2 regions of the Aureimonas sp. OT7 genome follow, and region 2 is predicted to be linked to the other one. Evidence: predicted binding sites of a transcription regulator. Region 2 holds the regulator's gene; the other holds the start of a gene.
What was found. The regulator LexA, encoded in region 2, represses DNA repair genes until DNA is damaged. The targets are predictions, from matches to a motif close to TGTTCNNNNTGTGTTCNG.
Positions count from the first base shown of each region.

Region 1 (3,508 bases), 1.0 Mb from region 2:
GCAGGCCGAGGCGGATGCCATCGCCGAAGTTCGCGCATCGGCCGTCAACATTGCCGTTGCAGCGGCAGAGCGGATCATCCGGGACAAGGACTTGGGTTCCGATACCCGCCTGACGGAAAGCTCGATCGAGGAAGTGCGCCGCCGTCTCAACTGAGGGCGAACACTTTACGGCGTCGGCGGACCGGGTTCATCCGCAAATGCGAACTGTCCAGGGCGGGGCTTCGGCTCCGCCCTTTTTTGCGCCCTACAGCAAGACAGGGTCGTCTTGCCGTATCGGCCGGAAGCTCATGCGGTGGTAGGGGCATGGGCCGTTATCCCGCAGGGCGCCGAGGTGGGTTGGCGTCGCGTAGCCCATGTGCTGGCTGAAACCGTATGCTGGAAATGTCGCGCAGAGCCGCGTCATCATCCTGTCTCGCGTGACCTTGGCGACGATGGAGGCCGCTGCGATGGACAATGAGCGTGCATCGCCGCCCACCACGGCCGTGCCGCGCAGCGCGAAACTGGGTGGCACGTCGCGTCCGTCGACCAGCACGTGGCAGGCCGGCCTGGACAGGCCGTCGAAGGCGCGGCGCATGGCAAGCAGTGTCGCCTGGCGGATGTTGATACGGTCGATCTCGGCGGCGCTGGACGATGCGACGCAGACGGTGGCGAAGCGCATGATCTCGGCGAAGAGGCGCTCGCGCTCGGCCATGTCGAGCTGCTTGGAATCGTTCAGGCCATCGGGGATATTGGCTGCGTCCAGAATGACGGCCGCCGCGACCACCGGCCCCGCAAGCGGGCCTCGGCCGGCTTCGTCCACGCCGGCGACGCAGCGCGCCCCGCGCGCCATGCGCTCTTCCTCGAGTGCGAAGTCCGGTCGTGCGGGAGCGACCTTGGATTGGAGCGGAGAATCGGTCTTGCGATAGGCCATCGGGGTAGCAATCCCGCAAAAGCCGATCCTCCGCAAGCCTCCCTCGGGGGTGGGGGAGGCAACCGTGATCAGAGGAGTGACAATTGTACTCCATTGCCGCGCGGCGGCACGAAGAGGTCGGTGCGCAGCGCGGTGCGGCTTTCGTTCAGGCCGAGGCGACGGGCGGCAAGCTCGAAGCGGCGGCGGATCTGCATGGCATAGGGGCCGGTGCCCCGCATGCGCTTTCCCCATTCGGCGTCGTAGTCCTTGCCATCGCGCATGGAGCGCATCAGCGACAGGACATGCCGATAGCGATCCGGATAATGGCGAAGCAGCCAGTCCTTGAAGAGGGGCGATACTTCCAGCGGCAACCGCAGCAACACGTAGCCGGCCTCGCGCGCGCCGGCCGCGTGTGCCGCGTCCAACAGGCGCTCGATCTCGGAATCGGTCAGGCCCGGCACGATGGGCGCCGTCATGACCATCGTTGGAATGCCGGCCTCGCTGAGTTGCCGGACGGCATCCAGCCGCCGTGCCGGAGTGGCGGCGCGAGGCTCCATCGTGCGGGCCAGGGTCTTGTCCAGCGTGGTGACCGACAAGGCCACCTTGGCAAGGCCCTTGGCCGCCATGCGCGACAGGATGTCGATATCGCGCGTTACCAGGGCCGACTTGGTGACGATGCCGACCGGATGGTTGGCGGCCTCCAGCACCTCCATGATCTCTCGCATGATGCCCATCTTCTTCTCGATGGGCTGGTACGGGTCGGTGTTCGTTCCGATGGCGATGGACCGCACCTCGTAGCCGGGCTTCGACAGCTCGGCCTCAAGCAGGGCGGCGGCGTTGGGCTTGGCGAACAGGCGCGACTCGAAATCGAGGCCGGGCGACATGCCCATATAGGCGTGCGTCGGCCGCGCGAAGCAATAGATGCAGCCGTGCTCGCAGCCCCGATAGGGGTTGATGGAGCGGTCGAATGAAATGTCGGGAGACGAGTTGCGCGTTATGATCGTCTTCGGTCGCTCGACCTGAACTTCCGTCTTGAAGGGGGGCAGTTCTTCCAGCGAGTTCCAGCCATCGTCGAAACTCGCCCGGGAGAAGGGCTCGTAGCGGCCCGAAGGATTGACGCCCGCGCCCCGGCCGCGCCGACGCTCGAAACCGACACGCACGCCGGACTGCTGGACGAGATGCTCCGCCATGTCCACGCCGCCGGGGCCGAAAGCTGCCTTGTCTGCCGTCGAGATCTGCTGCATGGCCGTTCTCCGTTGCCGTGTTCCAGAGATAGGCCCGCGAAGAGAACAAATCAAGAACAAGATGTCGGTGGAATGACGGCAGGAGGCCGCACCCCCTGCGATTTCCCTTCCGCGCCGGAATGTTCTATCGGTGTGACATGTTGTCCGTGCTGATTGCAGCTCGTGAAGAGCCCGTCCTGATCGCATCCACGCTTGCCTCCCTCGTGCCCGGTGCGGTCGAAGGGCTGATCGGTGACGTGGTCCTGGTGGACGAGGGCATGGGCCCGGAAGCGCACCGTGTGGCAGACCATGCCGGCTGTCGGGTCCGGCAGGATCCGCTCCCGGCCTGTATCGCCGCCGCCAAGGGAGACTGGATCCTGTTCCTGGAAGCTGGGGCGCGTCCGGCGCCCGGCTGGGTGGACGAGGTATCGAGCTTTCTCGCCGACGCCGCCGAAGGCCGCGCACGCTCCAGGGCGGCGCGTTTCCGCGTGGCGCGGCAGGACAGGCCGCTTCTGTGGGCGGGGCTGACGTTTCGACGGTCCCCGATGGCAGGGGGGCTCATCGCGCGCAAGGCCGATGCGGTGGCCGCCATCACATCGGATCGCGGAATGGCCGGGCTGGTCCGTTCTCTGAGGCCGATGGTGCTTTCCGCCGATATGCGGCCGAGGCCGCCGGATGGCGAGCCGCAACGCCGCCGGTAATTGGGGGCGTCAGGCCGAGCGGCCGCCCCGTCGCAGGTGCTCGTCCAGCCGGGGCATGATCTCTACGAAATTGCACGGCCTGTGCCGGTAATCGAGCTGCGCCGCCAGGATACCGTCCCATGCGTCCCGGCAGGCACCGGGAGAGCCGGGAAGCGCGAATATGAAGGTGGTTCCGGCCAGCCCCGCGACAGCGCGCGACTGGATGGTGGATACGCCGATCTTCTGCATCGAGATCTGGTGGAAGACGACGGAGAACCCGTCCATCCGTTTGTCGAAAAGCGGCTCGACCGCCTCGGGCGTGACGTCGCGCCCGGTGAACCCCGTTCCGCCCGTGGTGATCACGACGTCGATGCCGGGGTCGCGGACTGCGTCCAGCACGCGGTCGCGGATGGCCTCGATGTCATCGGTGACGACGCCGCGCACCGCAAGGCGATGACCGGCGGCTTCCAGCCGCTGCTGCAGCGTATCGCCCGAACGGTCGTCAGCGAGCGTGCGCGTGTCCGAAATCGTCAGCACGGCGATCGACAATGGAATGAACGGGCGCTCCTGAGCTGTCATGCGGCCCTCCTGTGGTGCGTCGGGCGGGCGGTTGTGGCGCGGACCCACCAGCCGGGATTGGCAGCCGTGATGGCGGCTGCGGCGCGTTGCGCCTGCGACGCGTCATCGAACAAGCCGTAGCACGTGGCGCCGGAGCC
Region 1 is NZ_CP062167.1:1,701,739-1,705,246, forward strand. It holds gene IGS74_RS08205 (ATP F0F1 synthase subunit B) at 1-154, shown strand, start outside; gene IGS74_RS08210 (ribonuclease HII) at 245-910, opposite strand; gene IGS74_RS08215 (PA0069 family radical SAM protein) at 979-2,133, opposite strand; gene IGS74_RS08220 (hypothetical protein) at 2,280-2,813, shown strand; gene moaB (molybdenum cofactor biosynthesis protein B) at 2,823-3,371, opposite strand; gene IGS74_RS08230 (4-(cytidine 5'-diphospho)-2-C-methyl-D-erythritol kinase) at 3,368-3,508, opposite strand, start outside.
Region 1: a site for LexA is predicted at 2,175-2,192, ahead of IGS74_RS08215 (PA0069 family radical SAM protein). Genes of this name have one in related genera too.

Region 2 (3,508 bases):
TATCGCGGCCTGGTGCGCCTGGGGCCGCCCAGCGGACCGGCCTTCCCGGATGGATACGATTTCGCCTTCGGCGCCTTCTTCGACGGCGTCGGAGCCTACGGCTTCTCGCTGGGCCCGCCGGACACGGTCCCTCGCGAAACGCCATCGTCGCTATCGGAGCGTTTCGCCGAATGGCTCGTCGGCCTTCGCGTCGACATGTCCCAAAGAATCAGGGCGGTCCTGCCGGGCGCGGAGGGGGCGGTCGCCGCCGCGCTGATATCGGGCGAGCGCACTGGCATACCCGACGACATCGACGCCATCTTCCGCATCACCGGCCTGTCGCATGTCCTGTCCATTTCGGGCTTTCACATGGTGCTCGTGGCCGGGTTCGTGATGGCGGCCGTGCGCAGCCTGCTCGTTCTCGTGCCACCGAACCTCCTGCTGGTCCCGCCGCGCAAGGCGGGTGCCGTCGCGGCGCTGATGGCAACGACGAGCTACATGGCGATCGCCGGACCGAATGTCGCGACGGAGCGCTCCTACATCATGATCGCGATCATGCTGGCTGCCGTCCTTGCAGAGAAGCCGGCGCTGACGCTGCGCAATGTCACGCTTGCGGCCATCGCCGTCCTGGCGATCGCGCCCCATGCGGCCCTGACGGCCAGTTTTCAGATGTCCTTTGCCGCAACCGCCGCACTGGTTGGCTTGGCCGCTGTGCTGACGCGGCGGTGGCAGACGCCACACGGCGAAGAGAGGCGCCTGCGCCCCTTTGCGTGGCTTGCCGTCGCCTGCATCGCATCGGCGGTGGCCGGGGCCGCGACCGCCCCTTACGGCCTGTATCATTTTCAAAGGCTGGCGCCGTACGGCATCCTCGCCAATGTGGCGACCATGCCCCTGTTCAGCTTCTGGGTCATGCCGGCGGCCCTTGCCTCGGCGCTCACAATGCCGTTCGGCCTCGACGCGCTATTCCTCCATGTCATGGGATGGGGGCTGTCCATGGTCTTCGTCGTCACGCGCTTTCTGGCCGAGACCTTCCCCGACCAGGGCGGCATGGCCTTGCCCGCAGCGTCACTGATAGCCCTCTCGCTTGCGTTGTTTCTTGCGTGCTTCATGGCCAGCGCGCTGCGTTGGCTGGCGTTGCCGGCGGCTATCGTGGGCGGCTACCTTGCCGTGGGTGGGCAAGCCCCGCCGGATATCCTGATCTTCGAGGATGGCATGAAGGTCGCGCTGGTTGCGCCCGGGGGGCTTGCCCATCTAGGCAAGCGTCCAGGCCGGTTCATCGCCGACCAGTGGGAACGCCGCTACGGTCCGCCCGACGCGGATGGGCCGATACCATGCGAACCGCCTGCCTGCCAGCTTGCCACCGCATCCGGCATCCGGCTGGCGTGGACCGACTCCATAGAGGAGACGGACAGGCTCTGCGCGCAGGCAGACCTTGTGATTGTGGCGCGGGCGCTTCGCCGTGGACGGTGTCCGAACGGCGGCGCAACGCTGGTCACCTTGCGCAGCCTGCGCCGGACCGGCTCCCTTGCAATATCCCGCGGTGATGGGGGCAAGCTCGTGCTGACGCCGTCCATCCCGGCCGATCCGCAGGAATGGAACGTGCACAGACTGGCGGCATGGCCGGAATACTGGAAGAAGGGTGGCGAAGCGCAAACCGACGGGACGGCGGAAAATACTGTCAGTAACGCCGTATCAGACCCACCAGCCGCCCCTGCACCTGCACACGGTCCGAACTGAATATCCGGGTTTCGTATGCGGGGTTGGCTGCTTCCAGGGCGATGGCGGTTCCCTTGCGGCGGAACCGCTTGAGGGTTGCCTCCTCGTCATCCACCAGCGCGACCACGATATCGCCCGGCGTTGCCGTATCCACCCGGCGGATCACGACCGTATCCCCATCCAGAATCCCGGCTTCCACCATCGAATCGCCGGAAACCTCCAGCGCATAATGTTCGCCGGGGCCGATCATGTCCGGTGGCAGTGTCAGGCTATGGGTGTTGTTCTGGATTGCGGATATAGGTACGCCGGCCGCGATCCGGCCCATGACGGGGACGCTGATGCCGGCATCGGCATCGTTTGCGGCGGGGGCAACCCGGCGGCGCGCGGCGAGACCCGATGCAGCAGACTGCTCGGCAAGCGAAACGACGTTGGAAGGGGCCGGGGCAGACGCGGCGGCCCGGCCGCCGCGTGCCATCGACTCGGGTAGCCTGACGACTTCCAGCGCCCGCGCCCGATTGGGCAGGCGGCGGATGAAACCACGCTCCTCGAGGGCCGTGATCAGGCGGTGGATGCCGGATTTCGACCGAAGGTCGAGCGCGTCCTTCATCTCGTCGAAGGAAGGCGGGACGCCGGCGGATTGCAGCCTCTCGTGAATGAACATCAAGAGATCATGCTGTTTGCGCGTTAGCACGTGCCGCCCCCGGAATCGATCAAAAACAAAACCAGAACAAACCTAGCTGTTCCAGTTGTGTTCTGCAAGCTTTCATGGCGCCTCAATCGAGGGGAATGAACAGGCATTCCTGGCCGGCCTGCGCGGCGGGGGCGGCGAGCGGGCGGTACAGCAGCGCATCCGCAAGGGCGTAGATGGAAAGAAGGGAGGAGTCCTGCCGTGGCAAGGCTTCTACCTGCGGCAGGCCCTCTGCCGTGTGGTGCAGCCGGGCGCGGACGAAGTCGGCACGCTCGCCGCCCTGCGGCATGGCCGCCGACAGGACGCCGTGCTGGAAACCCGGATCGGCGCCGAGCCCCGCGAGACAGCGGACGAGGGGCCGCAGGAACAGGGTTGCGGCCACCATCGTGGATGCCGGGTTGCCCGGCAGCCCGATAACCCGCAGCGCGCCCTTGCGCCCGGCCATGACCGGCTTTCCCGGGCGCATGGCGACTTTCCAGAAATCCAGATCCACGCCGCGCGCCCGAAGGGCAGGAGCGACGAGGTCCCGGTCGCCGACGGAGGCGCCGCCGATGGTCACGACGACATCCGCGCGGCCATCCTCTGCTTCCGCAAGCCGGGCCTCCAGCACGGCCTGGTCGTCCGGGGCAATGCCGAGGTCCAGCACCTCGCCTCCATGGGCCTCCACCATCGCGGCAAGGCCGAACCCGTTGGAGGCCACGATCTGGTCGGGGCCGGTGCTTTCGCCCGGCATCACCAGTTCGTCGCCGGTGGCCAGGATCGCAACGCGCGGCCGACGCCGGACGGGAAGTTGCGGGTGGCCGGCGCTGGCGGCAAGCGCGACGTGGCCTGCACGCAGATGCAGGCCCGCCCGCAGCAGCACGGCCCCTTGCGCGAAGTCGAGCCCGGCTTTTCTGATATGACGGGCCGGTTCCGCCGCGACATCGACACGCAACGCGTCCGGCGCTTCGAGCGTCGCGTTTTCCTGGATCAGCACCGTGTCCGCGCCCGCCGGCAGGGGCGCACCGGTGAAGATGCGCACGGCGGCTCCGGGCTCGACGGTGCCGGCAAATGCCGCGCCTGCGGCCGAAATGCCGATAACCCGAAGGACCGCGCCCTTGAAGGCATCGGCGGCCCGCACGGCGT
Region 2 is NZ_CP062167.1:2,736,118-2,739,625, reverse strand. It holds gene IGS74_RS13090 (ComEC/Rec2 family competence protein) at 1-1,716, shown strand, start outside; gene lexA (transcriptional repressor LexA) at 1,658-2,386, opposite strand; gene glp (gephyrin-like molybdotransferase Glp) at 2,469-3,508, opposite strand, start outside.